3 regions of the Xenorhabdus siamensis genome follow, and region 2 is predicted to be linked to each of the others. Evidence: predicted binding sites of a transcription regulator. Region 2 holds the regulator's gene; each other region holds the start of a gene.
What was found. The regulator PurR, encoded in region 2, represses purine synthesis genes. The targets are predictions, from matches to a motif close to CANGCAAACGTTTGCNTG.
Positions count from the first base shown of each region.

Region 1: guaB (IMP dehydrogenase) is a predicted target of PurR. The motif match lies at 1,414-1,431, and genes of this name have one in related genera.
Region 3: gcvT (glycine cleavage system aminomethyltransferase GcvT) is a predicted target of PurR. The motif match lies at 8,365-8,382, and genes of this name have one in related genera.

Region 1 is NZ_JBBMXE010000006.1:136,939-147,703, reverse strand. It holds gene xseA (exodeoxyribonuclease VII large subunit) at 1-1,322, opposite strand, end outside; gene guaB (IMP dehydrogenase) at 1,494-2,960, shown strand; gene guaA (glutamine-hydrolyzing GMP synthase) at 3,042-4,619, shown strand; gene AAC852_RS06740 (hypothetical protein) at 4,931-5,134, shown strand; gene AAC852_RS06735 (OB-fold protein) at 5,413-6,168, shown strand; gene AAC852_RS06730 (AAA family ATPase) at 6,313-7,476, shown strand; gene uhpT (hexose-6-phosphate:phosphate antiporter) at 7,744-9,120, shown strand; gene uhpA (response regulator transcription factor UhpA) at 9,273-9,881, shown strand; partial or broken gene AAC852_RS06715 (MFS transporter) at 10,166-10,744, shown strand; gene AAC852_RS06710 (hypothetical protein) at 10,741-10,765, opposite strand, start outside.
Region 2 is NZ_JBBMXE010000007.1:257,342-268,106, forward strand. It holds gene AAC852_RS07880 (DUF1289 domain-containing protein) at 669-908, opposite strand; gene gloA (lactoylglutathione lyase) at 1,166-1,573, shown strand; gene rnt (ribonuclease T) at 1,699-2,355, shown strand; gene AAC852_RS07895 (Grx4 family monothiol glutaredoxin) at 2,530-2,871, opposite strand; gene sodB (superoxide dismutase [Fe]) at 3,237-3,815, shown strand; gene purR (HTH-type transcriptional repressor PurR) at 4,348-5,373, shown strand; gene punR (DNA-binding transcriptional activator PunR) at 5,377-6,285, opposite strand; gene punC (purine nucleoside transporter PunC) at 6,409-7,587, shown strand; gene cfa (cyclopropane fatty acyl phospholipid synthase) at 7,906-9,057, shown strand; gene AAC852_RS07925 (riboflavin synthase subunit alpha) at 9,157-9,798, opposite strand; gene AAC852_RS07930 (MATE family efflux transporter) at 10,039-10,765, shown strand, end outside.
Region 3 is NZ_JBBMXE010000002.1:87,877-98,641, forward strand. It holds gene AAC852_RS01355 (protein YgfX) at 168-620, opposite strand; gene sdhE (FAD assembly factor SdhE) at 601-867, opposite strand; gene ygfZ (tRNA-modifying protein YgfZ) at 1,185-2,183, shown strand; gene AAC852_RS01370 (HD domain-containing protein) at 2,204-2,812, shown strand; gene AAC852_RS01375 (type 1 glutamine amidotransferase) at 2,883-3,605, opposite strand; gene gcvP (aminomethyl-transferring glycine dehydrogenase) at 3,745-6,621, opposite strand; gene gcvH (glycine cleavage system protein GcvH) at 6,721-7,113, opposite strand; gene gcvT (glycine cleavage system aminomethyltransferase GcvT) at 7,160-8,257, opposite strand; gene ubiI (FAD-dependent 2-octaprenylphenol hydroxylase) at 8,634-9,866, opposite strand; gene ubiH (2-octaprenyl-6-methoxyphenyl hydroxylase) at 9,892-10,765, opposite strand, start outside.

The DNA of each region.
Region 1 (10,765 bases), on a different contig from region 2:
TGACTCTCAACCCAGCCATCCAGCAATCGGGTTTTCAGCGAATCACCAACTTTGACCTGTTTAACCTGCTTCAACAACTTCCCATCTGGAGTTTCACTGATACTATAACCACGACTCAACGTTGCCAACGGGCTTACGGCCTCCATGCGTGAACAGGAAACCGCAAATCTCTCTTTATAACGGGATAACTGTCGCTCTATTGCCTGTTTGAGCCGAAAATCATATTGTTGAATATGTTGGCTATAATGTCGTATTTCTTGCTCAGGGCTATTTTGTAAAAGTCTTTGATTTAATTTTTCATAGGAAATTGAATTTTGTTTCAGGCAGCGTAATAAACCATCGATCAATTTTTGACGTAATTCAGATAAACGATTTTGTTGACGTGCCAACCGCAAATCAGGCCGTTGTTGTTGGAGACGATGTTGTAATCCATTAAAAATCCTCTGCTTTTTGGCAAAAAAGTAATCCATCGCCATTTCGAGACGCTGTTGCAGGGACTGAACTTGTCTCAACAATTCAATTTGATTACGGCTAACTAATTCTGCCGCCGCAGAAGGCGTCGGAGCACGCAAATCAGCCACAAAATCTGCAATTGTGACATCGGTTTCATGTCCAACAGCACTGACGATAGGTATTTGGCTCTGAAATATCGCACGTGCTACCTGCTCGTCATTGAAACACCACAAATCCTCCAACGAACCGCCACCACGCCCAACAATTAAAACATCGCACTCTTGTCGGGTATTTGCCAGTTCAATAGCCTGAATAATCTGCCATGGAGCTTCTGCACCCTGAACCGCAGTAGGATAAATAATAATAGGTAAAGAAGGATCACGACGTTTCAGAATATTCAGAATATCGTGCAATGCTGCGCCACTGGCTGAGGTGATCACTCCAAGGCGTTTGGCAGGTGAGGGTAGCGGTTTTTTATAGATTTGCTCGAACAATCCTTCTGCGGCGAGTTTCTGTTTCAATACTTCAAATTGTTGTTGCAATAATCCGTCACCAGCAGGTTGGATGCTTTCTACTATCAGTTGATAATCACCACGTGGTTCATACAGGGTGATTTGTGCTCTGACCAACACTTGCTGACCATTTTGTGGCCGGAATGCGGCTCGTAGATTGTAACTGCGAAACATCGCTGCCCGGATTTGCGCCCGTTCATCTTTCAGCGTGAAATACCAGTGCCCGGAAGAAGGTTGGGAAAAGTTAGAAATTTCAGCACTTAGCCAAATTCTACCCATTTCCAGCTCCAATAGCTGACGAACCGTCTGATTCAGACGACTAACAGAAAAAATTCCAGTGTTGGTTGGCAGTGACATGTGAGCTAGATCAAATTTTAAAACAAGGACTTAATTGACTGATAATAACTACTCATAATTACTAATCAAGAAATTTTTTCAGAAAATGCTGGAGGCAACCGATTACGGCCTGTATAATGCCGCGGCAATATTTTATCCCTTATTGCCACATAGCTTGGTGAGATATTGCCCATGTTACGAATTAAAAAAGAAGCATTAACTTTTGACGACGTCTTGTTGGTTCCTGCCCACTCTACAGTTCTGCCTAATACAGCAGATCTGTCCACGCAATTAACATCTACTATTCGCCTGAACGTGCCTATGCTTTCTGCGGCAATGGATACCGTGACGGAATCTGCATTGGCTATCGCACTGGCACAGGAAGGGGGAATTGGCTTCATTCATAAAAACATGTCTATCGAACGTCAGGCTGAAGAAGTCAGCCGCGTGAAAAAGCATGAAAGTGGTGTTGTGGCTAATCCCGTAACTGTAACGCCACAAACGACATTGCGCGAAGTCAATGAACTGACTGCACGTAATGGTTTCGCTGGTTACCCGGTAGTGACGGAAGCGAATGAGTTGGTGGGTATCATTACTGGTCGTGATGTCCGTTTTGTGACTGATTTGGATCTGCCTGTTACAGCAGTTATGACGCCGAAAGCGCGTTTAGTCACTGTAAAAGAAGGTGAAGCCCGCGAAGTCGTGTTGCAGAAAATGCATGAGAAGCGTGTTGAAAAAGCGCTGGTTGTTGATGAAAACTTCCATTTGCTTGGCATGATTACGGTGAAAGATTTCCAGAAAGCAGAACGTAAACCGAATGCCTGCAAAGATGAGCAGGGGCGTCTGCGAGTTGGTGCTGCGGTTGGTGCTGGTGCGGGCAACGAAGAGCGTGTTGATGCACTGGTTGCCGCGGGTGTAGACGTGCTGTTGATTGACTCATCCCATGGCCATTCAGAAGGTGTTTTGCAGCGTATCCGCGAAACTCGTGCCAAGTATCCTGATCTGCAAATTATCGGTGGTAACGTAGCGACGGGTGAAGGTGCTAAAGCGCTGGTAGAAGCAGGAGTGAACGCAGTTAAAGTCGGTATTGGTCCAGGCTCTATCTGTACGACTCGTATCGTTACTGGTGTTGGTGTTCCGCAAATTACTGCAATTGCTGATGCAGTGGAAGCACTGGAAGGAACAGGGATTCCAGTCATTGCTGACGGTGGTATCCGTTTCTCAGGTGACATTGCCAAAGCCATTGCAGCGGGTGCATCCTGTGTGATGGTAGGTTCAATGCTGGCGGGTACAGAAGAATCTCCGGGTGAAATCGAACTTTACCAAGGCCGCTCATTTAAATCTTATCGCGGAATGGGTTCTTTGGGCGCGATGTCCAAAGGCTCTTCTGATCGTTACTTCCAGACTGATAATGCGGCTGACAAATTGGTGCCAGAAGGTATCGAAGGCCGTGTTGCTTATAAGGGACTGCTGAAAAATATCGTCCATCAACAAATGGGTGGTTTGCGCTCCTGCATGGGATTGACGGGTTGTGCCACGATTGGTGAACTGAGAACTAAAGCAGAATTCGTTCGCATCAGTGGTGCTGGTATTCAGGAAAGCCACGTCCATGATGTGACTATTACCAAAGAATCACCAAACTATCGTTTAGGTTTGTAATTTATTTACTCAGGTGGCCCGCAATTGCGGGTCACTGACTTTTATTGTTTTATTGCCACTTGTTTTGGGAATTCACCTCGAATGACAACTAATATCCATCAACATCGCATTCTGATCCTTGATTTTGGCTCGCAATATACACAGCTAATTGCCCGCCGTATTCGTGAAATTGGTGTTTATTGTGAACTTTGGACATGGAATGTCACCGAAGAACAAATCCGTGCATTTAACCCGAACGGCATTATCCTTTCTGGTGGTCCCGAAAGCACAACTGAAAACGATAGTCCACGTGCACCAGAGTATGTCTTCAACGCAGGCGTGCCAGTATTGGGAATTTGCTATGGTATGCAAACCATGTCCATGCAACTGGGTGGAGCAGTTTCTAATTCTAATGAACGTGAATTCGGCTATGCTCAGGTTGAGATCAAAGGTGACAGTAAGCTGTTTCGTGGTATTCAGGATGCACTGAATGAATCAGGTACGCCGATACTGGATGTGTGGATGAGCCATGGCGATAAAGTAACAGCTATTCCCGAAGGTTTCACAACCGTAGCCAGTACGGATAGCTGCCCGTTTGCTATCATGGCACATGATGAAAAACGTTTTTATGGTGTGCAATTCCACCCGGAAGTGACTCATACTCATCAAGGTTTGAATATCCTGAAACGTTTTGTGCTGGATATTTGTCAATGTGAAGCGCTGTGGACGCCAGCTTCTATTATTGACGATATCGTAGAACGTCTGCGTGCACAGATTGGTGATGATCACGTTATTCTGGCGTTGTCTGGTGGTGTTGATTCTTCTGTAACAGCACTATTGCTAAACCGTGCAATTGGTAAGCGTTTGACTTGTGTATTTGTAGACAATGGACTGCTGCGCCTGAATGAAGCCGATCAGGTGATGGAAATGTTTGCGGGTAAATTTGACCTGAATATTGTCCATGTTAAAGCGGAAGATCGCTTTCTTTCTGCGCTGGCGGGAATTGATGATCCAGAAGCTAAACGCAAAACTATTGGTCATGTGTTTATTGATGTATTTGATGAAGAAGCTGCAAAACAGACTCAGGTCAAATGGCTGGCGCAAGGCACGATTTATCCAGACGTTATCGAATCTGCGGCCTCTGCGACAGGTAACGCGCATGTGATCAAGTCTCACCACAATGTGGGTGGTTTGCCGGAAGATATGACACTGGGTTTGGTTGAGCCACTAAAAGAGCTATTTAAAGATGAAGTTCGTCGCATTGGTCTGGAACTGGGCCTGCCATATGACATGCTGTATCGTCACCCATTCCCAGGGCCAGGTCTTGGTGTTCGCGTACTGGGTGAAGTGAAAAAAGAATACTGTGACTTGCTGCGTCGTGCCGATGCTATCTTTATTGAAGAACTGCATAAGGCGGACTTGTATAATAAAGTCAGTCAGGCATTCACTGTATTCCTGCCAGTTCGTTCTGTTGGTGTAATGGGCGATGGCCGTAAATATGACTGGGTTGTATCTCTGCGTGCAGTAGAAACCATTGACTTTATGACCGCGCATTGGGCACATTTGCCATATGATTTCCTGGGTCGCGTATCGAATCGTATTATTAATGAGGTCAATGGCATATCGCGAGTTGTTTATGATATCAGCGGTAAACCGCCCGCAACAATCGAGTGGGAATAATCTAAAGCTTTCCTAAGTCTCACCAAATTATCATGATTTTTTAATTAAGACCCTGAAATCAGGGTCTTTTTATACTCATATCTCACAAAATCACACTGTACTAGCAGGTCATTTCTCTCGGTATTATAAAAATATATAGTAAGTGGTAAAATAATCGTAATAGTCAGATGCTACGCGAGATGATAAATTAATTCATGTATTCTGGCTCTAAGCTAAGGGCAGTTTTAAATAAAATTTAAAACAAGTATTAATTAAATGGCAAAAAAATACTCGATGTAGCGTATATAAGAAAAAATAAGGGGTGAGAATGTATGGATAAGTATATTGTTGTTTATAATGGTGTTGATAGTAATAATGACACTTCAGTGAGTACTCAAATCGCGCTGGATATTGATATGAGCAAAACCTCGGCTGCTGATTTTCTAGGTCTATTGGAAAATAATGCTTTAACCCATGCTACAGAATTGGATAGCTCTGTAGCAAGAGTTGCTATTGTTGGAATATACCAACTTTAATATACCACCATATTTAATAACTTGCTTCAGCGCTAAGAAGTTCCCGAAAAATGGACAGGCATAGCATCATGTGATCCACTGATTGTTCCATCCAGTCAATGAGAACTGCTATGCCTGCATATATTTATCTTTTCTATGTGCTTTGTTAGTTAACAATAACGTATATAGTGATAATAATAATTAAATATTATATTTTACATCGACTATTATTCAATGTAATGTGAATTGAGTCTCATACAAAAAATTGAATTTATCATATTCACATTAGGTCGTTGATTATGAATAAAAAAATGATGTTAATAGGTATTGCCATTGCCTCTGTATTATTTTGCCAAATGGCGTTGGCAAGCAGCAAAATTATTCCTTTTACTGAGAATGATGCGAGGTTTGCGAAATCTTTAGTTGATAATGATGTCAATAAGTTATTTTCTGGCGGTAAGGTATCCAGTGATTATGGATATAAGTACATAACTGCAAGAGATTTATACAGAAAATATTCTGAAAATGAAGTAAGAGCAAACAGAGAATTAAAATATAAAAAAGTTATTATTTCCGGAAAAATTAAAAGTATAAATAATTATCCTTCTGATGGTAAATCGTTTATTGCATTAAGTGCCGGCAGTTTCTTAGATACTGTGCATGTAACATTAAGTAATAATTTTCAAGATTATGTCCTTGAATTACATAAGGGGCAAAAGATTACCCTGGCATGCGAAGTGGTTGGGACGGTCGTTGGTGAGCCTGTTGTGAAGGATTGCATACCAGAAAGTAACGCGAAAGAGCAAGTAATCCAGTCTCTGGTATTCCAAGTTAATAAGGCAATTAATGGTGATAGGGATGAATCTAATAAGAAAGGTGTTGTTATAGTGGTGTTATCAAAATTAGTTAGTTTATCAACTAACAACTTCTCTATTTGTAAGAGAATTGATATATCTTGCCTGCAACAAGCAAATAATCCAAAGTGGAAAAAGTTTGCAGCAGAAAACAAAGAGCAAATAGAACAGTATAAAAAAATGTTGGATAATCAAAAATAAACGGACTTCGATTAGAGCGATCAGAATCATTATGGATATTATGCCTTCAACTGATTATCGTAAACTTATACCGACTGCCTCTCATACACAGCGGTTGAAATCTGATATGGTGAATTTCCCCCAATAATTTGCATTTGGAACATTATGATTTCAGCATTAGCTATCAATAATTATCGTTCTATTCGCGATCTTCGTATCGTACTTGGTCCCCTTAATGTGATTACAGGAGCAAACGGTAGCGGTAAATCTAATTTATACCGCGCACTACGCTTGCTATCTGAGACAGCACAAGGTGGTGTTGTTAATTCTCTGGCACTTGAAGGTGGGTTGGACTCTGCGTTTTGGGCAGGGCCGGAAACTTTTTCGAGAACAGCGCGTGCGGGAGGGGTAGTGCAAGGGGGAGTGAGAAAAGAGGTAAAGCGGTTACGTCTCGGATTTGCAACAGATTCATTTGGTTATTCTATTTCCCTTGGTTTACCTGAGCCGTCACAGTCTGCTTTTGCGTTAGATCCTGAAATTAAACAAGAAGGTATTTGGGGTGGAGAATGTTATCATCCGGCTGGTTTACTGGTTGAGCGCAAAGGCCCGATCATCCGGGTTCGGGAAGGCCGAAGATGGCAAATCGTATCAGGACACATTAACAATTTTACCAGCATGTTTGATCAGCTGGCTGATCCTTTAACTGCTCCGGAAGTTTTTCATATGCGTGAATTTATTCGTGGTTGGCGCTTCTATGATCATTTCCGTACTGATAGTGATGCTCCGGCTCGTAAGGCGCAGATTGGGACACGAACTCCTGTATTGCGTCATGATGGACGTGATCTGGCTGCTGCGTTGCAAACAATTCGTGAAATTGGTGACGCACAATTGCTGGATGAGTCTGTTGATGATGCTTTCCCAGGCGCTTTGGTAGCAATTTCTCGCTCCACAGAAGGGCTGTTTACTATACAGTTTCAGCAACATGGTTTAATCCGTCCTCTTTCTGGTGCGGAATTGTCAGATGGAACACTGCGTTATTTATTATGGATCGCGGCATTACTAACTCCACGCCCACCGTCAATGATGGTATTAAACGAACCAGAAACGAGTCTCCATCCAGAACTTTTGCCTTCACTAGCTAAATTGATTATAAAGGCATCCAGTCAAACACAAGTGTGGGTCATTTCACATTCACCAGTCTTGATTGCGGCACTAAAGCAATCTTCACACTGTCAGCATATTCAACTCAAAAAGCAACTTGGTGAAACCCATGTGACTGATATAAATATGTTAGAAGAACCGTTATGGCGTTGGCCAGATAAGAATTAATAACTTGTTTTCTGAGCCGTACTTTTCTCTACCAATCACACCTTATCACACAGAGATTGTGACTCTTTTCACATTTTACAGTAGATAAACCTAAAGCTAGGAAATATTCCTAGCTTAACTAAGACTATAGCTCAAGCCAACTTTTTATCACTTCTTTATACTGCTAGTAACGACAATTCCTACGAAAAATTTCGCGTTTCAGCGATCCACTTTTTTTCCACCTGCATTAAAAAGGCTCTTTTTATCGTGATTATCTGAGGATTTCACATGTTTAAAATTCTTGAACAAGTCCGTCAACCGACGTTGGATTTACCAATCGAAATACGCCGCAAAATGTGGTTTAAGCCCTTTATACAGTCCTATTTGGTGGTTTTTATTGGTTATATGGCTATGTATCTGGTGCGAAAGAACTTTAATATTGCCCAGAACGATATGGTTTCCACTTATGGTTTGTCGATGACCCAGCTTGGTCTGATAGGGTTGGGTTTTTCTATTACTTATGGTGTTGGTAAAACCTTAGTCGCTTACTATGCTGATGGGAAGAATACTAAGCAATTCTTGCCATTTATGTTGATCTTATCTGGCCTTGCCATGCTTGGTTTTAGTATGAGTATGGGCAATTCAGGCATCAGTGTTTTCTTGATGGTAGCATTTTATGTTTTGAGTGGTTTTTTTCAGAGTATAGGAGGCCCGGCAAGCTATTCCACTATTACCAAATGGACACCCCGTAGTAAGCGGGGAACTTATCTTGGACTGTGGAATATGTCACATAACGTTGGTGGTGCAGGCGCTGCAGGGGTTGCATTGTTTGGTGCTAACTATTTGTTTGACGGTCATGTGATAGGGATGTTTATTTTCCCTTCTATCATTGCGTTGATCATCGGTTTTATCGGCTTACGTTACGGTAGCGACTCACCGGAAAGTTACGGTTTGGGTAAAGTTGAAGAATTGTTTGGTGAGAAGGTCAGCGAAGAAGATATTGCGGCAGAAGAAAACAAAATGACCAAGCGTGAGATCTTTGTTGAATATGTCCTGAAAAACCAAGTGATTTGGCTTCTTTGCTTTGCCAATATTTTCCTTTATATCGTGCGGATTGGTATTGACCAATGGTCAACAGTATATGCATATCAGGAGCTAGGGCACTCTAAAGAGATTGCGATTTCTGGCTTTACTATGTTTGAAGTCGGCGCGTTAGTGGGAACGCTAATGTGGGGTTATTTATCAGATTTGGCAAATGGTCGTCGTGCTCTGGTCGCATGTGTCTCATTAGGCTTAATCATTGTTAGCCTTGAATTCTATCAACATGCAACCAGCGAGATTATGTATTTAGGCTCCCTGTTTGTACTCGGATTTTTGGTATTTGGCCCACAGTTGTTGATTGGTGTGGCCGCCGTTGGTTTTGTACCCAAAAAGGCAATTAGCGTTGCAGATGGTGTTAAAGGTACTTTTGCGTATTTAATCGGTGACAGCTTTGCTAAATTGGGCTTGGGGATGATTGCAGATGGTGTGCCTATTTTGGGTTTAACGGGATGGAAAGGCACTTTTGCGGCACTTGATGTTTCTGCATTTATTTGTATCGGCTTACTTGTTTTTGTTGCCATTGCTGAAGAGCGAAAAATCCGAAGCAGCAGGAAGTTACAGTAGGAAGTTACAGTAAATTCTATAGAAAATGTTCTGACGCTACTGTTTCATCCACAGTAGCGTCTTTGGGCGAAACGTATCCGCTCTTAGTTTATTGCACAGCTATATTAATGAGAGTAATTTATGCAGTTTTTCTGATCTGATAATAAATAACGATGATTAAAGTAGCGTTAGTCGATGACCATGTAGTGGTACGTTCTGGTTTTGCTCAGTTATTGAGTTTAGAACCTGATATTGAGGTTGTTGGTGAATTTAGTTCGTGTGCCGAAGCGAGGCATGGGCTTCCTGGATCTGGAGCAATGGTCTGTATTCTTGATATCTCAATGACAGATGAAAGTGGGCTTTCATTATTACAGGATATTCCTTCCGGTATTGGCTGTATTATGTTGAGTGTCCACGATTCAGCCACAATGGTGGAAAGTGCGTTAAAGGCGGGAGCACGTGGCTATCTTAGTAAACGTTGTAGCCCAGATGAATTGGTACAGGCTGTACGTACTATTGCGAATAATGGTTGTTATTTCACCCCGGATATTGTGCTTAAATTGACTTCAGCAAAAAATAACCCTGCTTCATTACAACATTTAACTAAGAGGGAAAGGCAAGTAGCAGAAATGCTTGCCAGAGGGATGGACGTTAAAGAGGTGGCGGTTGAGTTAGGCTTGAGTCATAAAACAATCCATGTTCATCGGGCTAATGCGATGAGTAAATTGGGTGTGACAAATAACGTGGGCTTAGCGAATTATTTTGCTTCTAGTGATATCTAATGTATCGATACCTGATCAATTCGTTTTGCGGCGGGTTATTGTTTTCTTGCTGGTGGTTCTGTTTGTGGGTGATAGCCTACTATTTTGTTAATGATTTAGAGCTGGCTATTTTATTTTTTCCATTTGCCTTGCGTCTTGGCATCGCTTTGCATATTCCCAAACGGTATTTACCGGTATTATATGGTACAGAATGGCTACTTACTATTGGTCTGGCGCTATTAATTAGGCAGCCCCAATGGCTTACCGTGTTAACTGCCAGCATAGTGAGCCTTCCTATTGTTTGGATTGCCGGCCGTTATTACCGTGGTAATCAATGGCAACGATTGTCTGTTATGGTATTTGTGATTGTAGTAACTCTTTATCTGACTGAATACCATCACTATGATTTGGTAAGTGCAAATTTTGCCGTATCGCTCTTTGAAGTTGGCGGATTTATAGGATCACTAGTTGCTGGCTGGGGTTCTGATAAATTATTTGGCGGCAATCGTGGCCCTATTAATTTAATATTTTCAATAGGTATTTTTTTATCAGTGGCTGCGTTATGGTTGATGCCCATGACCGATTTAGTTTTCCAATCGTTAGGTTTTTTTACTATTGGATTTTTCGTTTTTGGCCCGCAGCTATTGATTGGTATGGCCGCAGCAGAATGCTCGCATAAAGATTCAGCGGGTGCAGCAACGGGATTTGTTGGCTTATTTGCCTATACGGGTGCAGCGCTGGGTGGCTATCCATTTGCAATTATCTTAAAAAATTACCACTGGACTGGCTTATTTATTACTATTTCTGTTTGTGCTGTCATGATTGGCTTATTATTACTGCCTTTTTTGCAAGCCCAATTTCCCCGGCAAAGGGAGCAGAGTTAACTGTTCTCACTGAGGCGTAAT
Region 2 (10,765 bases):
AACATCAATGAATTATCCAATCAGTTTATTCATATGAATAATGGATACGCATCCTATATCACGCTCACATAAGTAGAGTCAGATATTTCACTAATTACTTAATGAGTGCCGCGTTGGCCTGTTACTTACATTTCACAAACAAAAATAAAGTTGACATCTTCGTTGCCCTAAAAAGCGAAGTTTTACGGCACATCGAATAAAATCGCGCATTAATCCACCAACGATATAAACTGTATAAAATAATCCTTCAGCTAAACTATTAAGATTTTAAATATCAACGAAACAAATACAAACTCTATAAAATAGATACAGTACCACTCGGCTAAAGTTCTATAAGAATAACCGCCATCCAAATACTAATCTATATATTTTTACATTAATATCATTTTTCTCTTACAGTTACAGCCAATAAAACGACAAAAATCATTAAAAACAATAAGATAAATAATTAGCATGATTATTGTTCAATAATTGATTATTTGATAAGAAAATTTTACCGAAAGACTTTAATTAGTCAACTATTGTAATATTTTTAAATGACCTATATCAAATAAAAGACATGTAATATGAATAAAATATCATTTTATCACAGTAAAACTTCCTAACCTTATGGAAAATATGAAATATTATTCATATAAACAATTTTCATTAACAGTTAAGACGAAAAATCAAAATAATCCAAGCTGTTCTGATGGTTCACCTTCATCATGTTCTTTATTTCTTCTCATTCGCAGATATCTATCACGACATAACCGCAATACTTCTCTTTTTTGTCCGTCTGATAATTTCATCCACATAAATCGCTCTTCCCTACTGCGATAACATCCTCGACAAAAACCACGAGTATCCGATTCACAAATCCCTTTGCAAGGGTTCGGAATAGCAAAAAACTCTAATTGCTCAGCCATGCCATCCTCCTGCTCTCAGAATTACCTAAACAATCTATGACAGAATTGCAACATTACCCAGATTAAATTCAAGCCAAATATTGAACTACAAAAATAGTCAGGATTAGAAACAAAATAGATGAAGGGACGAATTGAATTACTTTATCTTTACCATATATAGTTAATCAAACATATGCAGTCAGAGCGCGAAATTTCACCACTACGTTATTTCGCGATATCGCCATTTGATTATAAGACCATAAACTCAAGAGGTAATCATGCGTCTACTTCATACAATGATCCGTGTTGGCAACATGCAACGCTCGATTGATTTTTATACTAAAGTGATGGGTATGCGTCTACTTCGTACTAGTGAAAATCCAGAGTATAAATATTCCCTCGCTTTTGTAGGTTATACCGATGAAAATCAAGGTGCCGTCATCGAACTGACCTATAATTGGGGAGTTGAAAACTACGAAATGGGAACAGCATTCGGTCATATCGCCTTAGGCGTTGATGATGTTGCAGTAACTTGTGAACGTATCAAACTTGCTGGCGGAAAAATCACTCGCGAAGCAGGGCCAGTAAAAGGCGGAACAACTATTATTGCTTTTGTTGAAGATCCTGACGGCTATAAAATCGAATTAATCGAAAACAAAAGTGCCACTAGTGCATTAGGGCATTAATTATTCCTCTCTACAAAAGGGCATCCTGCATGCCCTTCATTTCTCAACTGGATAGATATTACCTCTGCAAGACACCGTAAATTTTGTCATAATATCCGCTATCCTGAAGTTAAGAACAAAATCAGATGTCTAATACAAAAGATCAAAACATACTAAGCGGACGTTTTCGTGGCTATTATCCCGTTGTCATTGATGTAGAAACTGCTGGTTTTAATGCACGGACAGATGCTTTACTCGAAATCGCTGCAATTACTTTGAAAATGGATGAAGAAGGTTGGCTGGCACCTGCTGATACACTACATTTCCACATTGAGCCCTTTGAAGGAGCCAACCTTGACCCAGCAGCTTTAGCATTTACAGGTATCGACCCTACCAATCCATTACGGGGAGCTGTCAGCGAATATACAGCGTTACATGCTATTTTCAAGATGACCCGTAAGGGCATGAAAGACAGTAATTGCAACCGCGCAATTATAGTTGCCCACAACGCCAGTTTTGATCACAATTTTGTCATGGCAGCAGCAGAACGCTCTGGATTAAAACGCAATCCATTTCACCCTTTTGCCACTTTTGATACTGCCGCATTAAGTGGATTAGTGCTAGGCCAGACAATTCTGGCTAAAGCTTGTATTACGGCAGAAATACCTTTTGACAGTAATCAGGCACATAGCGCTCTGTATGATACAGACCGGACTGCCCTGCTTTTCTGCGAATTGGTTAATCGCTGGAAACGGCTTGGTGGTTGGCCGTTGGCTGTGCCAGATCCCGATAATGAAACCTGATAAACTAAGAGCCTATCTCATTAGGCTCTCAGTTTATAACTCTATAACGATTATCACCCCATACCTGTTGCCACAACCTAACATTGCTATGAAATATTACCGTCAATAAATATGATTATTAATGCTAATTGTGTATGGGGCTTTGTTGATTTAAAACTTCACTGAGACAACAAACTACTTACTGTCTTCCTGCTCACGGTATTTATCCGCAGTCTCTTTGACCAGAGCCTGTAATTCACCGCGTTGATACATTTCAATCAGAATGTCACATCCCCCAATTAACTCACCTTCAACCCAAAGCTGAGGGAATGTTGGCCAGTTTGCATATTTAGGCAACTCTGCGCGGATATCAGGATTTTGCAGAATATCTACATAAGCAAAACGTTCACCACAAGCAGACAAAGCCTGCACTGCCTGAGCAGAAAAACCACAGCTTGGCAGTTTTGGCGAACCTTTCATGTACAGCAGGATTGGGTTTTCTTGAATCTGGCGTTCGATTTTCTCAATTGTCGTCATTTTTACTTCCTTAAACGGCAGGCGCTGTTTATCAGCATCAGAAAAGATTGATTCAGAATACCACTTTCTGATGCAGATTTGCTACCGTGAACACACGCCTGCAAATTTTTTGTTCTGAACAATAAGTTGTAATTAGTTGATATTTTCATCCTTAATAAATATTAAAGTCAGTAAAATTGAATGCTTCTACGTCAGAATGCCACTAAATAACATCATTTCCCCTGTTATTTAGCAGAAAAATTGTTAAGATAATGACCAAACAAAATAGCAACATGATAATAAGCTAAAATTTGCTCTATCCATGATTAGTACGCTACAAGTCATGGTTTATAAAGCCAAAAACCCGATATTAAAAGGAGTATGCAATGTCTTTTGAATTACCAGCATTACCTTATGCTAAAGATGCCTTAGAACCTCACATCTCAGCAGAAACTCTGGAATATCATTACGGCAAACACCACAACGCTTACGTTGTAAACCTGAATAATCTGATTAAAGATACTGAGTTTGCCGGAAAACCACTGGAAGAAATTATCAAATCCTCTGAAGGCGGTATCTTTAATAACGCAGCACAAGTCTGGAACCACACCTTCTATTGGCATAGCCTGTCACCAAATGGTGGTGGTGAACCAACTGGTAAAGTTGCAGAAGCTATCAATAATTCTTTCGGTTCTTTTGCTGAGTTTAAACAGCAACTTACTGATGCAGCACTGAAAAACTTCGGTTCTGGCTGGACATGGCTGGTTAAAAAAGCCGACGGCAGTCTGGCTATCGTCAATACCTCCAACGCAGCAACTCCATTGACTGGTGAAGATAAGCCAGTTCTGACTGTTGACGTATGGGAACATGCCTATTACATCGATTACCGCAATGCACGTCCTCAATATCTGGAGCATTTCTGGGCTCTGGTTAACTGGAAATTTGTGGAAGAAAATCTGGCTTAATTAACCCGCCAGTTAAAATGACAAGGGTAAGTTTTTCCGATCCAACACACTTAATTTCATTTAGTAAGTGCCCCTTGAATAGTGAAAAACTTACCTTTACTTGCCGCTAAAGTAAAACAGACAGCATTTCACCTTGATATGGTTTCCTGACCTTGATTAGATCAGGCAAAGTCCCCCCAGAAAAACAATCATGATTAATGCACTACAAGCGGTCAATAATCCCAATTTCAGATCTGTATCCATAAGCCATCCTCACCATGAAAATTAAGACTCCGCGACACCATAAATTTTGTTTGGCTATTTACCTCAGAGGTTAAAAAAAACCACACTGTGGTATTTAATGCATATACTTTATAGCATTGATTACTACTTTCACTTTTGCGCTAGATCAGACAAAATTCAGGGTTTATCACTAAATTAGTGTCAGTTATCTTCCTATATATAAATATAATACTGGCAAATGATTAACAAAGATCTATATCCAGATGAAGGGTATACAAATTTAGACCTAAGGTCAGGAGTCCTTTTTATCATGGCAACGATTAAAGATGTGGCCAAACGCGCTGGTGTTTCAACCACAACCGTATCCCATGTTATCAATAAAACCCGTTTCGTCGCCGAAGATACAAAGGCCACAGTGTGGGCTGCCATTAAAGAACTGAATTATTCTCCCAGTGCCGTTGCCCGTAGCTTGAAGGTTAATCACACCAAATCTATCGGACTACTGGCAACATCAAGTGAAGCACCTTATTTTGCTGAAATCATTGAGTCTGTCGAAAATAGTTGTTATAGCAAAGGTTATACTTTGATTTTATGTAATTCCCATAACAATCTCGACAAACAAAAAGCTTATCTTGCTATGCTGGCACAAAAACGCGTCGATGGTTTACTGGTTATGTGTTCTGAATATCCCCAACCATTATTGGGAATGCTGGAAGACTATCGCAACATTCCCATGGTAGTCATGGATTGGGGTGAGTCCAGAGGAGATTTCACTGACGCAATTATCGATAATGCCTTCCATGGTGGTTACTTGGCCGGTCGATATCTGATTGAACGTGGTCACCGTGATATTGCTGCTATTCCCGGATCATTGGCCAGAAATACCGGAGGCGGACGTCATCAAGGTTTCCTCAAGGCGTTGAAAGAAGCAAATATCACTATTCGGGAAGAATGGATTGTTCAGGGGGATTTTGAGCCTGAATCTGGTTATCAGGCGATGTATAAAATCTTAAGCCAAAAACACCGCCCTACGGCCGTGTTTTGTGGAGGAGATGTGATGGCGATGGGGGCTATCTGTGCGGCTGACGAGATGGGGTTACGTGTTCCACAAGATATCTCCGTTATTGGTTATGATAATATTCGCAATGCCCGTTATTTCACACCAGCGCTGACAACGATTCATCAGCCTAAAGAGCGTCTGGGGCAGATGGCTTTTTCCACGTTACTTGATAGGATCATTAATAAACGTGAAGATGCACAAACTATCGAAGTCCATCCGCGCCTTGTTGAGCGTCGCTCTGTTGCAGATGGCCCTTTCATTGATTATCGTCGTTAACAATTAATCCTCTTGTAGCCATTCAGCATTGAGTGTTGCACTATCTCCAAGATAATCAAGCAACCAGCTTAATGCAGGTGAATGGCTTTTTTGCGACCATGTCAGGCAACATGGGCTATCAGGTAATGGTTGTTCAAGTTCAAGCAAGCTGAGTTTTCCTCGACGAATAAGCGGCAAAGCACGATGTTTAGGCACCATTCCCACACACAGCCCATCCATCAGACAAGCCAACCCCGCATTCCAATCAGGGACAACTAACCGCCGTTGATTATCCAAAGCCCATGTATTACGCTTGGGCAAATTACGTGAAGTATCTTCAAGGCACAAGCTAGGATAAGCCCTCAATTGGTCATCATTTAATCTTTCTGTTATAGAAGTTAACTCATGCTCAGGGCTGACAACACATAGCCACGGCATAAATCCCATATCCCTGAAACTATATCGTTCCCCGACCGGAGAAGCGCGAGTGGCACCAATAGCAACATCAACGCGCCCATCCACCAGTGCATCCCATACCCCATTAAAAACCTCAGGATAAATAAATAACTCGATATCTGGAAAATGGCGGTAAAAATCCAGAATAAGCTGGCGTGTCCGTTCTGGTTTCACCACTTGATCAACAGCGATACTGAGCTGCCCACGCCAACCATTCGCCACTTGCTGACATTGATGACGAGTATGATACATTTTTTTGATAACAGAACGCGCTTCCTTTACAAAGATAACTCCTGCTCCAGTCAATTCCACATCGCGATGGCGGCGTTCAAATAAGGGCACTGCCAACCATTCTTCAAGTTGTTTTATTGTATAACTGATGGCAGAAGGTACGCGGTGAAGCTCTGATGCAGCTGCACTGAAACTTCCTGTTCTGGCTACAGCATCAACAACTTCCAGAGAATATTCAGACCACATATTTCTTCCTTTTAATTTTTTTCACAGCATTATGCAAATAATACCGTTTCACAAGCAAAAAATACGCCATATAAAATAAGCCATATATTTTCTTATCAATTATCACATCGATTTATTGACACAATGACTACAAATAAAAACCCTGTACCATTTATGTTTTATCTCGCTGGCCTAAGTATGCTTGGCTACTTAGCTATTGATATGTATCTGCCCGCTTTTGATGCCATGGCAAAAGACTTAGGTACATCAGAAGGAGCTATTAGTGCAAGCCTCAGCGTTTTTCTTGCTGGTTTTGCTGTTGCCCAGCTTTTATGGGGGCAATTATCTGATCGTCTGGGAAGAAAACCTGTTCTTCTTACCGGTTTGTCTCTGTTTTGTCTTAGCTGTTTAGGAATACTTTGGATAACAGATGCAACTCAATTACTTATTCTGAGATTTATTCAGGCTGTGGGTGTCTGTTCTGCTGCTGTTTCCTGGCAAGCTTTAGTCGTTGATAGGTATGACGCTGAACGCACAAAACGTGTTTTTGCCATGATTATGCCACTGGTCGCACTTTCCCCTGCCCTTGCCCCTTTACTCGGTGCTTGGTTATTGTCACATACAGGTTGGAGAACTATTTTTCTTGTTTTAATGGCTGTAACACTAGTTCTGCTTATACCAACATTTTTACTGGCAAGTAAACGCGCACCTATTGACACCAACATTAATGAAAATAAAGTTTCTTTCTTCACCTTATTGAAGTCTTCAACCTTCAGCGGAAATGTGTTGATTTATGCTTCCTGTAGTGCTGGTTTTTTTGCCTGGCTAACGGGTTCACCAACAATTTTGACCAATATGGGTTATGATGCCACAGATATTGGCTTAAGCTATATTCCACAAACTTTGGCATTTATGCTCGGTGGATATGGTTGCCGTATTTTATTGGAAAAAGTCAAAAGTGAAACCATATTTCCAATTTTGCTGATAGGCTATGCTGTCAGCATGGTAATCATCTATTTAATTGCCCGGATTTATCCTTCTTTCATGCTTATTCTTATTCCTTTCTGTGTTATGGCCGTCATGAATGGTGCTTCTTACCCTATTGCTGTAGCAAATGCACTTTCTGTTTATCCAAAAGATGGCGGTAAAGCGGCTGCATTACAAAATGCTTTACAATTGGGTCTTTGCTTTATTGCCAGCATGTTTGTTGCTATGTTTATGAAATACCCGCTTCTGTCTACCACGACAGTAATGGTTTCGACTATTATCCCAATGATAATAGGTTATTGTTTGCAAAAGGAAAAAATAAACGATGATCATTAGTTATATATTAAAAAATTACGCCTAAAGATAATAACTAAGAATATTCTCATCTAAAGGTCATACCATAATATGACCTTTAAATTATTGTTTAAATATTATTTCACTCATATACTCATACAGATTCTTTATTCTAAAAAACTCGGAATTTGAGGTTTCTAAAGGCAATGAAGCTCTCTTTAATTTCAGGATGAATCAGCATCTCTGCCTTTGAAACATTTTCTGCTTAATTTCAGGTCAATCCATTTTTGTTTTAGGATAATAAATAACCTATCACAAAGATATACCTCAAAATTCCATCAAACAAATGTTGGAGAGTCTATGAGTTCATCTTTCGTTGAAGGAAAAAAAACAATTACTGACCAGTGGCATAGGATCGCCAATGACTTGCTTCGAGAAGCGGATGTTGAAATCAACGGTAAGCGTCCTTTTGATATACAAGTCAAAAACCCTGATTTTTATAAAAGAGTGTTAAAACAAGGCTCTTTAGGATTGGGCGAAAGTTATATGGATGGTTGGTGGGATTGTGAACGTTTGGACATATTCTTTTATAAAGTCTTAAGAGCAGGCCTGGAACATAGAATCCCTAAAAATATCAAAGACATCCTGAAGATTATTACCTCCCGCGTATTTAATTTACAATCTCCCAAACGAGCTTGGATCGTGGGTGAAGAGCATTATGATTTAGGTAATGACCTATTCACGCTCATGCTTGATCCCGACATGCAATATTCCTGTGGTTACTGGAAAGATGCAAATACTTTGGAAGAAGCTCAATCTAATAAGCTCCGGTTAATTTGTGAAAAACTACAGTTATCACCAGGCATGACTCTTTTGGATATCGGATGTGGATGGGGTGGGCTGGCCGCCTATGCTGCCAAACACTATGATATCTCCGTTACCGGTGTTACCATTTCTGTAGAGCAACAAAAATACGCTCAAGATCGCTGTAAAGATCTGGATGCTAAAATCATTCTTGAAGATTATCGTGACCTGAATCTACAGTTTGACAGAATTGTTTCCGTTGGCATGTTTGAACACGTTGGCTATAAAAATTACGCCAATTATTTCGATATAGTACGTAAGAACCTGAAACCTGATGGACTTTTCTTACTTCATACTATTGGTTCCAATCAAGATAAAGTCAGTGTCGATGCATGGATCAGCAAATATATTTTCCCTAATGGCCACTTACCATCAATTGCAAAGATCGCCAAAGCCAGCACAGGAAAGTTCGTTATGGAAGATTGGCATAACTTTGGAGCTGATTATGATCGTACCCTGATGGCATGGTATGAGCGTTTTATCGCGAACTGGAGTAAGATAGAAAATAACTACAGCCCTCGCTTCAAACGAATGTTCAGCTATTATCTGAACGCCTGCGCTGGCGCATTCCGTGCCAGAGATATTCAACTATGGCAAATCATGTTCAGCCCGCATGGAATTGAAAATGGGCTGAGAGTTCCTCGATGATATTGTTTGCAACAGCTTTCTAAAGCTGTTGAAAAGCTACAGTGCACACCTCTGTAGCTTTTTTCATTAATATTTTTTCATTAATATAAGCAGCGTTAACTACTCTTCCAATTGGGATAATACTCTTTGCTGTTCTTTTTGCGCCATGAACCGTTCAACAGTATCTACAATTGCTTGTGTCTGTGGATCAATTTCAATATTTACTTTTTGTCCAATGCGTTTTTTGCCCAGTGTCGTACGTTCCAACGTTTCTGGAATCAAATGAACACAGAAACGATTATTTACGACATCTCCAATCGTTAGGCTGATCCCATCAATACCAATAAAACCTTTATGCAGGATATATTTCATTAACTGCTTATCATAAATACGGAACCATATTTCATGGTTATTTTCCGAAGTAAAAATTTTAGCAATTTCAGCCGTCGTAATGACATGACCGGACATCAAATGCCCACCAATTTCATCACCAAATTTTGCTGCCCTTTCTAAATTTACTAAATCGCCAACTTTAAGCTCACCGAGATTAGTCAAACGCAGTGTCTCTTTCATCAAATCGAAACTAATCAAGTCGCCATCTATTTTGGTGACAGTCAAACAACAGCCATTATGGGAAACGGAAGCTCCCGTTTCAATTTCGGGTAATAATTCAGCCGGAAATTTAACTACATGAGTCCGAAAGTGTGTTTTTTCTTCAATAGCAACTATAGGCGCTTTTCCCTGGACAATGCCTGTAAACATGGGAAACCTCTTTCATCGTTTTGCATGATAAGTTAGTGTAACGTACTCATCTCTTTTAGACACTATTTCGGTTGAGAGTTATCTTCGATTTGGTATAAATATCGTGCAATGATTGGCTTAATAAAATGAGTCCTATACAATACTTGAGTTAACAAGAGATTACTTTTCAAACAACTTCGTTTGCTCGCAGAAATGTTCCTTGTTCTTCTAATTAATTTTTAATCAAAAAAGGTGTAGTACGTGCAGAAATATTTAAATGAAGCGCGTAGTTTGCTCGCTCTGGGGATCCCCGTCATCATCGCTCAATTTTCACAAACTGCGATGGGTTTCGTAGATACAGTTATGGCTGGTAAAGCTGGCGCAGTCGAGATGTCAGCGGTTGCTATTGGAACATCAATCTGGCTGCCAGCGATTCTGTTTGGTCAAGGCTTGTTGATGGCCTTAACACCAATCGTTGCGCATATAAATGGCTCAGGCCAGAGAAAAAATGTCGCCAGTCAAATCCAACAAGGTTTTTGGCTGGCAACGTTTCTCGCTATTTTCATTATTACAATATTGTATAACTGCCGCTTCATTATAGAAGCACAACATAATGTGGATCCTATCCTGGCACAAAAAGCTGTAGGTTTTATTCACGCTATTATGTGGGGAGCGCCTGGTTGCCTGTACTACCAGGTTTTACGCAGTCAGTGTGAAGGGCTGTCAAAAACCAAACCAGCAATGGTTATTGGTATTTTAGGATTATTGGTTAATATCCCCGTCAACTACATTTTCATTTACGGTAAATTCGGTGCACCGGAACTTGGCGGTGTGGGTTGTGGTGTTGCAACAGCGGCCGTTTACTGGGTAATGTTCCTGTTACTACTTGCCTATGTCAAACACGCACCTTCTCAGAAAGATATCCATACGTTTGACAATTTTGCCCGTCCTAACTGGCAAGCACAAAAACGCATTACTCTGCTTGGCT
Region 3 (10,765 bases), on a different contig from region 2:
CTGATTTATAGATGGTGATAAGAGAATACCTTTCATCAGAGGTGACCGTCCAGGCGGTCACCGAATTCGCTAATAAAACAGCTTATTGCCATTCGCCAGTTCAGTAGTGATATATCTATTTCTTAGCCACAACAGATTCTCCACTCAGGAATAAGTCTGTCAGATTTTCATGATCTTTCTGCCTTTTCTTTCCACAATTCTGTACTACGCATAATCTGGCTAAAACTACGCCAATCTTTAACCGACATACTATCCGATGCCACCCATAATCGAATATTAGGCCGATGGCGAAAACTTTCCGCTTGCTCAAAGGTACGTAAGGTGAGCATTATCCCATAACGGCTAAGCCACGGTGGTTGAGTCATTTTCCATCTTTCTTTTTGCCAGTGTACCTTATTGCCACAAAACAGTATTAGTTTCCCCTGACACTGCATGATATTTCTCAGGCTCCTTATCCAACTCGCTACGATGGAGATAATGATCAACGGCAGAAGCCAGACATAAAAACTATTGGCAAACCACGGTGTTAATAGAGCAACCAGAAGAATAATTCCATGCACGCCAGAGGAAAACAGGCGGGCTCGGAGAGATACTCTCAGTTCACTGTGCCACAGGGCCACGAGCTTGGTTTCTGCGTTGAATCAATTGCACCATGTTGAAAAGCTCCTCATCTTCCGGGCGGCCATGATTCATCAGCCAATTGAAAAGATCAGGATCTGAACATTCCAGCAAACGAACAAAAATGCGTTTTTCATTATCATTTAACGAGTCATATTCATATTCAAAAAATGGCATAATAGAAATATCCAGTTCACGCATCCCACGACGACATGCCCAGTGAATACGCGCTTTATTGTCAATATCCATGTTTAAAAAGCCTCTTGATTATTTTCATTCGTGCCATAGGGACGGCAATACTTTATCATTGTAAAAAATTTATCATTGTAAAAACTTGTTACAGTAAGAACCTGTAATTATCTATGATTCTGAGCTATTTTTCATCGTTGGTAACGATTGAACTGTTGGTATCTCTACAATATGCGAAAAGTATCGCAATAAAAGGTATCACACCAATCTGCCAATAAACCTTCAACCAGCAAATAACAAAAATAACTCCTTTGCATTGAGCTTCATCTCTTTTACCATTAACGTTATTTCTCAGATAGTTTATGGCAGGAGCTGTTATGGCTTACCAAATTCCGTTTTCTGCACAATCTCCATTATCTTCCACAACACTTCCACTGACATTAATTTCCCTTGATGATTGGGCAATGGCCACCGCAACCGGGACTGATACAGAAAAATATCTGCAAGGTCAGGTGACCGCAGATATTAACTCCCTGGCTGCAAATCAACATGTACTATGTGCTCATTGTGATGCTAAAGGAAAGATGTGGAGCAATCTGCGGCTGTTTCATCGTGGAGAAGGTTTTGCCTATATTGAACGCCGCTCAGTATTGGATACGCAACTGGCTGAATTGAAAAAGTATGCTGTATTCTCCAAAGTGTCCTTTATCAAAGACGAAAAAAATATCTTGCTTGGTATCGCCGGAGTGGGAAGCCGGGAAGCACTGGCAACACTTTTTCCCATTTTACCTGATGCAGAAGCAACCGTTATCCAACATGAAACAACAACTATTCTTCATTTCTCTCTCCCTACAGAACGTTTTCTTTTAGTTACAGATAACACGACTGCAACCAAATTAGCCGAAGTGTTAGTTGAAAAATTTCAGGCACAATTGAACGATAGCCAGCAGTGGCTGGCGTTGGAGATTGAAGCAGGATTCCCCGTAATTGATGAAGCAAGCAGCGCACAATTTATTCCACAGGCTACTAATCTTCAGGCCATCAAAGACAGTATTAGTTTCAAAAAAGGCTGCTATGCCGGTCAGGAAATAGTAGCACGTGCTAAATATCGTGGTGCTAATAAGCGGGCAATGTATTGGCTGGCAGGTAGCGCCTCTTCTCTTCCTGTGGCAGGTGATGAACTGGAATGGCAGTTAGGCGATAAATGGCGTCGGACTGGCTCAGTTCTCGCTGCGGTCAAATTGGCTGATGGCTCTGTTTGGGTACAGATCGTTATGAGCAATGATATGGAAACAGATAATGTATTCCGTATTCGCAACGATGAAGGGCATTCTCTCTCTATTCAGGCACTGCCTTATTCATTGGAAGAAAAATAATATTTGAGGTTTAGTTTCTTATGTCATCGACTGTATCTCCTGTTAATTTCGGCCCGTTTACCGATGTTATCTCCTTTATCATGGAGCTGGATAAATTAAAATATGTTCACCGTAAAACGAAAATTCTGAACAATCAGCGCAATGAAAATTCTGCGGAACATAGCTGGCACTTTGCTCTTGCAGTTATCAGTTTTGCTCCTTATGCCGGAGAGGTAAACATCAGCCGTGTTATACAGATGGCATTGATTCACGATATTGTGGAAATCGATGCCGGGGATGTTATGGCGTTTGATTTAGCTGCTCGTGAAGCTATTCATGAACAAGAAGTGCAAGCTGCCAAACGTATTTTCGGCTTGTTGCCAGAAACGCAGAGAGATTATTTTCTCGCCCTTTGGTACGAGTATGAAGACGGAGAAACACCTGAAGCACGTTTTGCCAAAATGCTCGACAGGGTTATGCCAGTATTTATGAACTTGCATAATAATGGGCAGAGTTGGGTAGAAAATGGTATTCGTTTTGAACAAGTCTTTAACTTGCTCCAGTTTATTTCTGAAAGTTACCCTGAATTTTGGAAATATTTGCTACCACAACTGGAAGCAGCAAGAGAAAAAGGTTGGTTAAAAGTGTAATTTTCTATTCCCAATTAAAAGCGTTCAGTTTATCGTCACGACTTAAAAACCGTCGTGACGATTATATCAATCAATTTAACTTCATATATTGGTTAGCCAATTTATCGAGAAAAACAAATAACTTATTATTCATCTCACTATAATCATGGGAGCGTAGTATTTCCGGTGTTTGAACAAATGTATACTTATCCGCTTTACTAAGGTCTTTTTCTGAATTTTGGATAAGCAATTCAACTACCTCTGTAGTCAGTTCCATATGACACTGGAAAGCATAAACCAAACTTTGGTATTCAATAATCTGTCTGGGGCAACCTTCACTATAAGCGATAATTTTTGCATCCTGAGTCAAACCCGGCATGTCGTTATGCCAATGCCCAACTTCAAGACGTTCACCGAAATGAGTAAATTTATCATTTTTTAAACCTTCCGCAGTAAGCATAATAGGATACTTTCCTATTTCTTTCTCAGGACTATGCTCAAAAGCAGCCCCTAATGCTTCTCCAATTAACTGTGCACCAAGACAGACACCAATAACGACCTTATCTGATGCAATCGCTTTTACAATAAGTTGCTTTTCCGCTGCTGCATCAAAATGTGCACAGTCAGTCGTTGTGGTTGCGGGACTTTGCGGCCCTCCCATTACTATCAGAAAATCAATACCCTCAACTGAATCTGGTAATTTATCGCCGAGATAAACCCGTGAAAATGTAGTCTGATATCCTCTTGCGTTAGCCCAATCTTCATATGCCCCTGGCGCTTCAAAATATTCATGTACCACAAAATGGATTCTTATCACTTTATCACCTTAAAAAAGGATTAAATTATTCCAGCGGATGTCTCTAGCTAATATAAAAAAGCAGTGGGGGAGTGGCTCTCAACACTGCTTTTATTTCTAATCGATTTGATTCTAAATCAATTAAACAACACTATGATTAACGATAATCTTCAATTGGTGCACAAGAGCAATGCAAGTTACGATCCCCATACACATCATCAAGACGTTTCACCGACGGCCAATATTTATTTGCTTTTGTCTCTGCTGTCGGGAAAACGGCAATTTCACGGCTGTACGCATGCTCCCAGTCAGCAATCAGCTCATCCTGAATATGTGGTGCATTCACCAGCGGGTTATCTTCCAGTGGCCAATCACCTTCCGCCACTTTTTTGATTTCTTCGCGGATTGCTAGCATTGCATCAATAAAACGATCAATTTCAATCTTACTTTCTGATTCTGTTGGCTCAACCATCAGAGTTCCGGCGACAGGGAATGACATGGTTGGTGCATGGAAGCCATAGTCAATCAAACGCTTGGCGATATCCATTTCATTGATGCCGAATTCTTCTTTCAGTGGGCGAATATCCAAAATACATTCATGGGCAACGTAACCATTGCGGCCAGTATAAAGGATTTCATAAGCACCTTTCAGACGAGCAGCGATGTAGTTTGCATTCAGGATCGCAACCTGACTGGCTTGTTTCAACCCTTTTGCTCCCATCATGCGGATATACATCCAGCTAATCGGCAGAATAGATGCACTGCCGAATGGTGCAGCCGACACGGCACCCGATGTAGTTAATGATCCCATTTCCACCACGGAATGCCCCGGAAGGAAAGGGGCAAGGTGTTTTTTCACACCAATCGGCCCCATACCCGGACCACCACCGCCATGGGGAATACAGAAGGTTTTATGCAGGTTCAGGTGTGAAACGTCAGCACCAATAAAGCCCGGCGTTGTGATCCCAACCTGAGCATTCATATTTGCACCGTCAAGATAAACCTGCCCACCATTTTGATGAATAATGTCGCAAATCTGGCGGATGGTTTCTTCATATACACCATGGGTTGATGGATAGGTAACCATGATACAAGCCAGTTCATCACGGTATTTTTCCGCTTTTTCACACAGGTCTGCCAAATCGATATTGCCTTCTTTATCACAATTCACCACAACCACCGTCATACCTGCCATATGTGCAGATGCTGGGTTTGTGCCGTGGGCTGAGCTTGGGATCAGGCAGATATGACGGTGTTGTTCACCACGGCTGGCGTAGTAATGACGAATTACCAGTAAGCCAGCATATTCTCCTTGAGCACCAGAGTTTGGCTGCATAGATACCGCATCATATCCTGTCAGTAATACCAACCAATGTGAGAGCTGGCTAATCAATTGTTGATAACCCTGTGCTTGTTCTGACGGGCAGAAAGGATGCAGGTCAGTAAATTCAGACCATGTGATTGGTATGATTTCAGCAGCCGCATTCAGTTTCATTGTACATGACCCTAATGGGATCATCGCCTGATTCAGTGCCAGATCTTTACGTTCCAGGCTATGCATATAGCGCATCATATCTGTTTCGCTATGATAACGGCGGAAGGTATCATGTGTCAGAATTTCATCACTGCGCAGCATTGAAGTCGGTATAGATTGACTGTTTTCTGATATTTCACTATCAAGAGCATCAACATCTAACACGGTTTCAGCACCAGTTAAAACCTGATACAGGGTTATCAAGTCTTCACGGCTGTTTTTTTCACTCAATGACACGCCAACGGCACCAAGAATATCAGTCCGTAAGTTGATTTGTGCTTTTTCCGCTCGTGCCAGTACTGATGCCTTATCAGCGACTTCTACAGCCAATGTATCAAACCATGTTTTGTGACGTAGCGTTATGCCCGCTTTTTGTAGACCTGCAGCTAAAATATCGGTCAATCGGTGAATGCGCCCCGCAATTCTTTTCAGACCTTCAGCACCGTGGTAAACCGCATACATACCAGCAATATTTGCCAGTAATACCTGTGAGGTACAGATATTGGAATTCGCCTTTTCACGGCGAATATGTTGTTCACGTGTTTGCATTGCCATACGCAATGCCCGGTTGCCAGCGGCATCGCGGGAAACACCGATAATACGACCCGGCATTGAGCGTTTATATTCCTCACGGCAAGCAAAGAATGCAGCATGTGGGCCACCGTATCCCATTGGAACACCAAAACGCTGTGCTGAACCAAAGACAATATCAGCGCCCTGTTTACCCGGCGCAGTCAGCATAACCAGTGCCATAATATCAGCGGCAACACTGACAATAATTTTTTGCTGTTTCAGTTTTGCGATAAGATCACTGTAATCATGGATCTGACCTGTAGTACCAACTTGTTGCAGCAAAACACCAAAAATACCCTCTAGTTCCAGTACTTTTTCTGCTTTATCAACAATGACATCAAACCCGAATGTTGCCGCTCGCGTACGTACTACATCTAATATCTGTGGGTGAACATCATCAACTACGAAGAAACGCTCCGCATTTTTCAGTTTACTAACCCGTTTTGCCATTGCCATCGCTTCGGCTGCTGCTGTGGCTTCATCCAACAAGGATGCTGAAGCAAGATCTAATCCGGTCAGATCGATGGTGACTTGCTGGAAATTCAGCAAGGCTTCTAATCTCCCTTGAGAAACTTCAGGTTGGTAAGGCGTATATGCTGTATACCAACCGGGATTCTCCAGTAAATTACGCAAGATAACCGGCGGTAGTATTGCAGGGGCATATCCCATACCGATATAAGATTGATAACGTTTGTTCTGACTTGCCATTGCTTTCAGTTCAGCCAGTGCCTGTTGCTCTGTCGCACTTTCGCCCACTGCTGGTGGCTCTGGCAATGCGATATCACAGGGAACAATTTTATTAGTGAGATCGTCAAGAGAGTTCGAGCCAACCATTGCCAGCATTTCTTTTTGCTGTTCAGCAGAGGAACCAATGTGGCGACGGATGAATTCACCTTGATTTTCAAGTTGGATTAGAGTCTGGATCATTGATAATAATTTCCTGAAACTAGCTAAAAACGGCACACATAAAAAACGCCCCACTCACTGTATGGCGTTGGCGACATAGGTGATGTGGGGCGGTGATTACTACTCTTCTTCTTCCAATAGTGACCGATAACTTTCTGCATCCAGCAGGTTGGTCCATTCACTTTCATCAGTAACCTTGATGCGGAATAACCAGCCTTCGTTATAAGGCTCTCTATTCACTAATTCAGGCGAACCTTCTAAAGCTGGGTTGACTGCGATAACTTCACCACTCAGTGGTGCGTAAATATCGGAAGCCGCCTTGACTGATTCAACGACTGCACAATCATCACCACTGTTTATGACCGCTCCGATTTCAGGCAAGTCAACGAATACCATATCACCCAATAACTGCTGAGCATGTTCGGTAATACCCACGGTATATTCGCCATTTCCTTCAGAGCGAATCCATTCGTGTGATTCGGTATATTTTAATTCAGTTGGTACATGACTCATCGGTTCCATCTCCTTATTTTTATTAATTAAAATGTTGCGACCAAAATCATCCTACAAGCGATTTTCCCATCCTGACAAAAACCGGTTTTACAACCTGAACCGGCATCTCGCGATTACGGATCTGGACAATCGCCTGTTCTCCAACCCCTTGCGGCACCCTAGCAAGGGCAATACTGAATCCTAAGGTAGGTGAGAACGTCCCACTGGTAATAACACCAAAACGTACTTCACCCGTTTTATCTGTGAAACTAACTGTTAACCCACTGCGCAAGACGCCTTTTTCACGCATGATTAACCCAACCAATTGTTCTGCCCCAGCTTCACGCTGTTTCAACAGGGCTTCACGGCCAATAAATTGGCGCTCTTCCGGTGCCCATGCAATCGTCCATCCCATATTCGCAGCCAAAGGTGAGATGGATTCATCCATTTCCTGACCATAAAGGTTCATACCGGCTTCAAGACGCAGTGTATCCCGTGCGCCTAGTCCCGCTGGTTTAACACCTTCTTTCAGTAACTGCTGCCAAAAATCAACAGCTTGTTCCTGAGGCAATGCAATTTCATAACCCGCTTCACCGGTATAACCCGTAGTTGCGATAAATAAGTCACCAGATTGCACACCAAAGAAAGGTTTCATACCTGCAATGGATTGGTTTTGCTCATTATTTAATAAAGACTGAACTCTGGATTGCGCGTTAGGACCTTGAACTGCAATCAACGCCAAGTCATTACGAACGGTGATCTCAACAGGGTATTTTTCCGCATGTTGTTGGATCCAGGCCAAATCTTTTTCACGTGTCGCCGAGTTAACGACCATGCGATAAAAATTATCAGTGAAAAAATAGACAATCAGGTCGTCAATAACACCACCGGAAGCATTAAGCATACCGGTATAAAGCGCCTTACCTTTTTCAGTCAGCTTAGCAACATCATTTGCCAGAAGATAACGGAGAAAATCACGGCAACCTGCACCGTGCAAATCCATAATGGTCATATGGGAAACGTCGAACATACCTGCGTCAGTACGCACGGCGTGATGCTCGTCGATTTGTGAACCGTAGTGAAGGGGCATCATCCAGCCATGAAAATCCACCATGCGCGCCCCGCATGCCAGATGCTGATCATATAGTGGGGTGTGTTTTGACATTATTTCCCTCTTTCCATTTTTGACATGAAAACGTTCTTGATCTGAATAACATACATACGGCGTATTAACCGGCAAATGTTGGATCATGAAGCAAAGAAGCGGTTAATGACGCAAACGATACCTTGGACTAGAAGTTATCACTGAAAATAGAAATGAACCATAAAATAAATTATCAACATAACAATGATACCTTCAAAAACCCTTCATTATCATGCGGAATTTTTTTCTATTTTATTGTGTGAGAACGCTAAAAAATGGCAGTAATATGTAAAAAATATTCTTTTTTTTATTACAAATAGACTAAAGTGTGAAGCAAACTAACTGAATACACTTTAGCCTGTTATAAAAAAAAACTAATCCCAAACAAGAGGAAGAATTAGATTTTTTCAACTGAAGAGGTTTGAGTAATCAACCAATCCGGCAGATCATGAAGACCCGTCGCATGACGGAGTAATTGTGGCTTTACTCCGGGGAAACGGTTAGCCAAAGTCAGCCCTACATCACGAAATAATTTCTTGACAGGATTATTCCCATCAAATAGCTGCCGAAATCCCTGCATACCAGCCAGCATAACAGCCGCACTGTGTTTACGGCGACGCTCATAACGACCAAGATAGAGATATTGACCGATATCTTTGCCTTGCTGGTTCAAACGGATCAATTCTCCGATCAACTCTGCTACATCCATAAACCCCAGATTAACTCCTTGCCCGGCCAATGGATGGATTGTATGTGCTGCATCTCCCAATAAAGCTAACCGATGTGCAGCGAAATTACGAGCATAACGTCCTATTAATGGGATAGTCTGACGGTCACTGATCAACTCACACTGCCCCAATCGCATGTCAAAAGTAGCACTCAATTGCCGGTTGAACAACTCAGTCTCCATTGTCTTGCGCTGTTGCGCCGCTTCCGCAGGCAATGACCAGACAATAGAACATAGGTGAGGATCAGAAAGTGGCAGGAAAGCAAGAATACCATCCCCATGAAAAACCTGGCGCGCAACCCCCTGATGAGGCTCCACAGTACGAATGGTAGCGACCAATGCATAATGTTCGTAATCCCAGAAAGTCAATGGGATATCTGCATGCTGACGTAACCATGATTGAGCACCATCTGCACCAACAACTAGCCGTGAAGTCAGCATTCGCTCATCGGACAGGGTAATAAAGGCTTCGTTTTCTCCCCAGGCAACATTCTTAAGAGAAACAGGGGCAAACATGGCTACATCAGATAAACTTTCAGCCTGTTGCCAAAGAGCCTGTCGTATCACATTATTTTCGATAATATGTCCAAGATGATTGAGGCCATTTTCCGCCGCATCAAACTGAATACGACCGAAGCTATCCTGATCCCAGACTTCCATCCCCTGATAAGGGCTGACACGCATTGCGAGGAGCTTCTGCCAGACACCGAGATGGGTTAATAACCGTTCACTGGCTGCATTGATGGCAGAAACACGCAACGCATATTCATCATCGGTATGAAAAATACTGCTTGGTGGATGCTCTTCTACAATCGCAATGCGCAAGCCGCTACCATGTAAACCACAGGCCAGCGCAAGGCCAACCATACCGCCTCCTGCGATCACCACATCAAATGATTGCATGTTTTTATTTCCTCTTAAATCTGACTTATTCTGCCGTTGAACGATGGGCGCCCCAACCCAATGTCTGTCGGGCCAGTGTGCCCTTTATCAGTGGCAACATTTCCATCACCATCAGGCCAAGATTGCGTCCGATTCTCAACGGAAAGTAGTCATTGGCAAACAGCCTGACCAACCCATCAGTAATACCGATCGTTGCCTCACGATCTGCAAAGCGTTGTTGTTGGTAACGAGTCAGAACATGATAAGAGCCGATATCGTGCCCCTCAATCGCAGCAGCCGAAATAACCTGGGCTAATGCCATTACATCACGCATACCTAAGTTAAAACCCTGTCCTGCAATTGGATGCAGGGTTTGGGATGAATTACCTACTAATGCCAAACGATGGCTGATCTGCTGGTTAGATGTAGTTAAGGCCAATGGGTAACTGTGCCGTTGACCGGTTTCCAACATTTTTCCCAGCCGCCAGCCAAACGCTTTTTGCAGTTGATGGAGAAACTTAGCATCTTCCCACTGATTAATCTCCACCCATTTATCCAATGGATGACACCAGACTAACGAGCTGCGCCCTTCTGTCATTGGCAACAGTGCCAACGGGCCATGTTCAGTAAAACGCTCAAATGCCCGGCCTCGGTGATGTTCAGATGTCAGGACATTAGCAATGATGGCAATCTGACCGTAATCCTGCTGTTGCCACGGAATATTACAGGCTTTTGCTACGGAAGACTGGCTTCCATCCGCTGCTATCAACAGTTTTCCCGTAAGTTCTTTGCCATTATTCAAGGTAATAAAAACTGAAGTGTCCAGACGCTCAACAGCATTCACTTTAGCTGGACAATAAAGTTTGATATTCGGTGCTTGTTTTAATAAATCAAACAGACGGTTTCCGGCATCGTGCAAC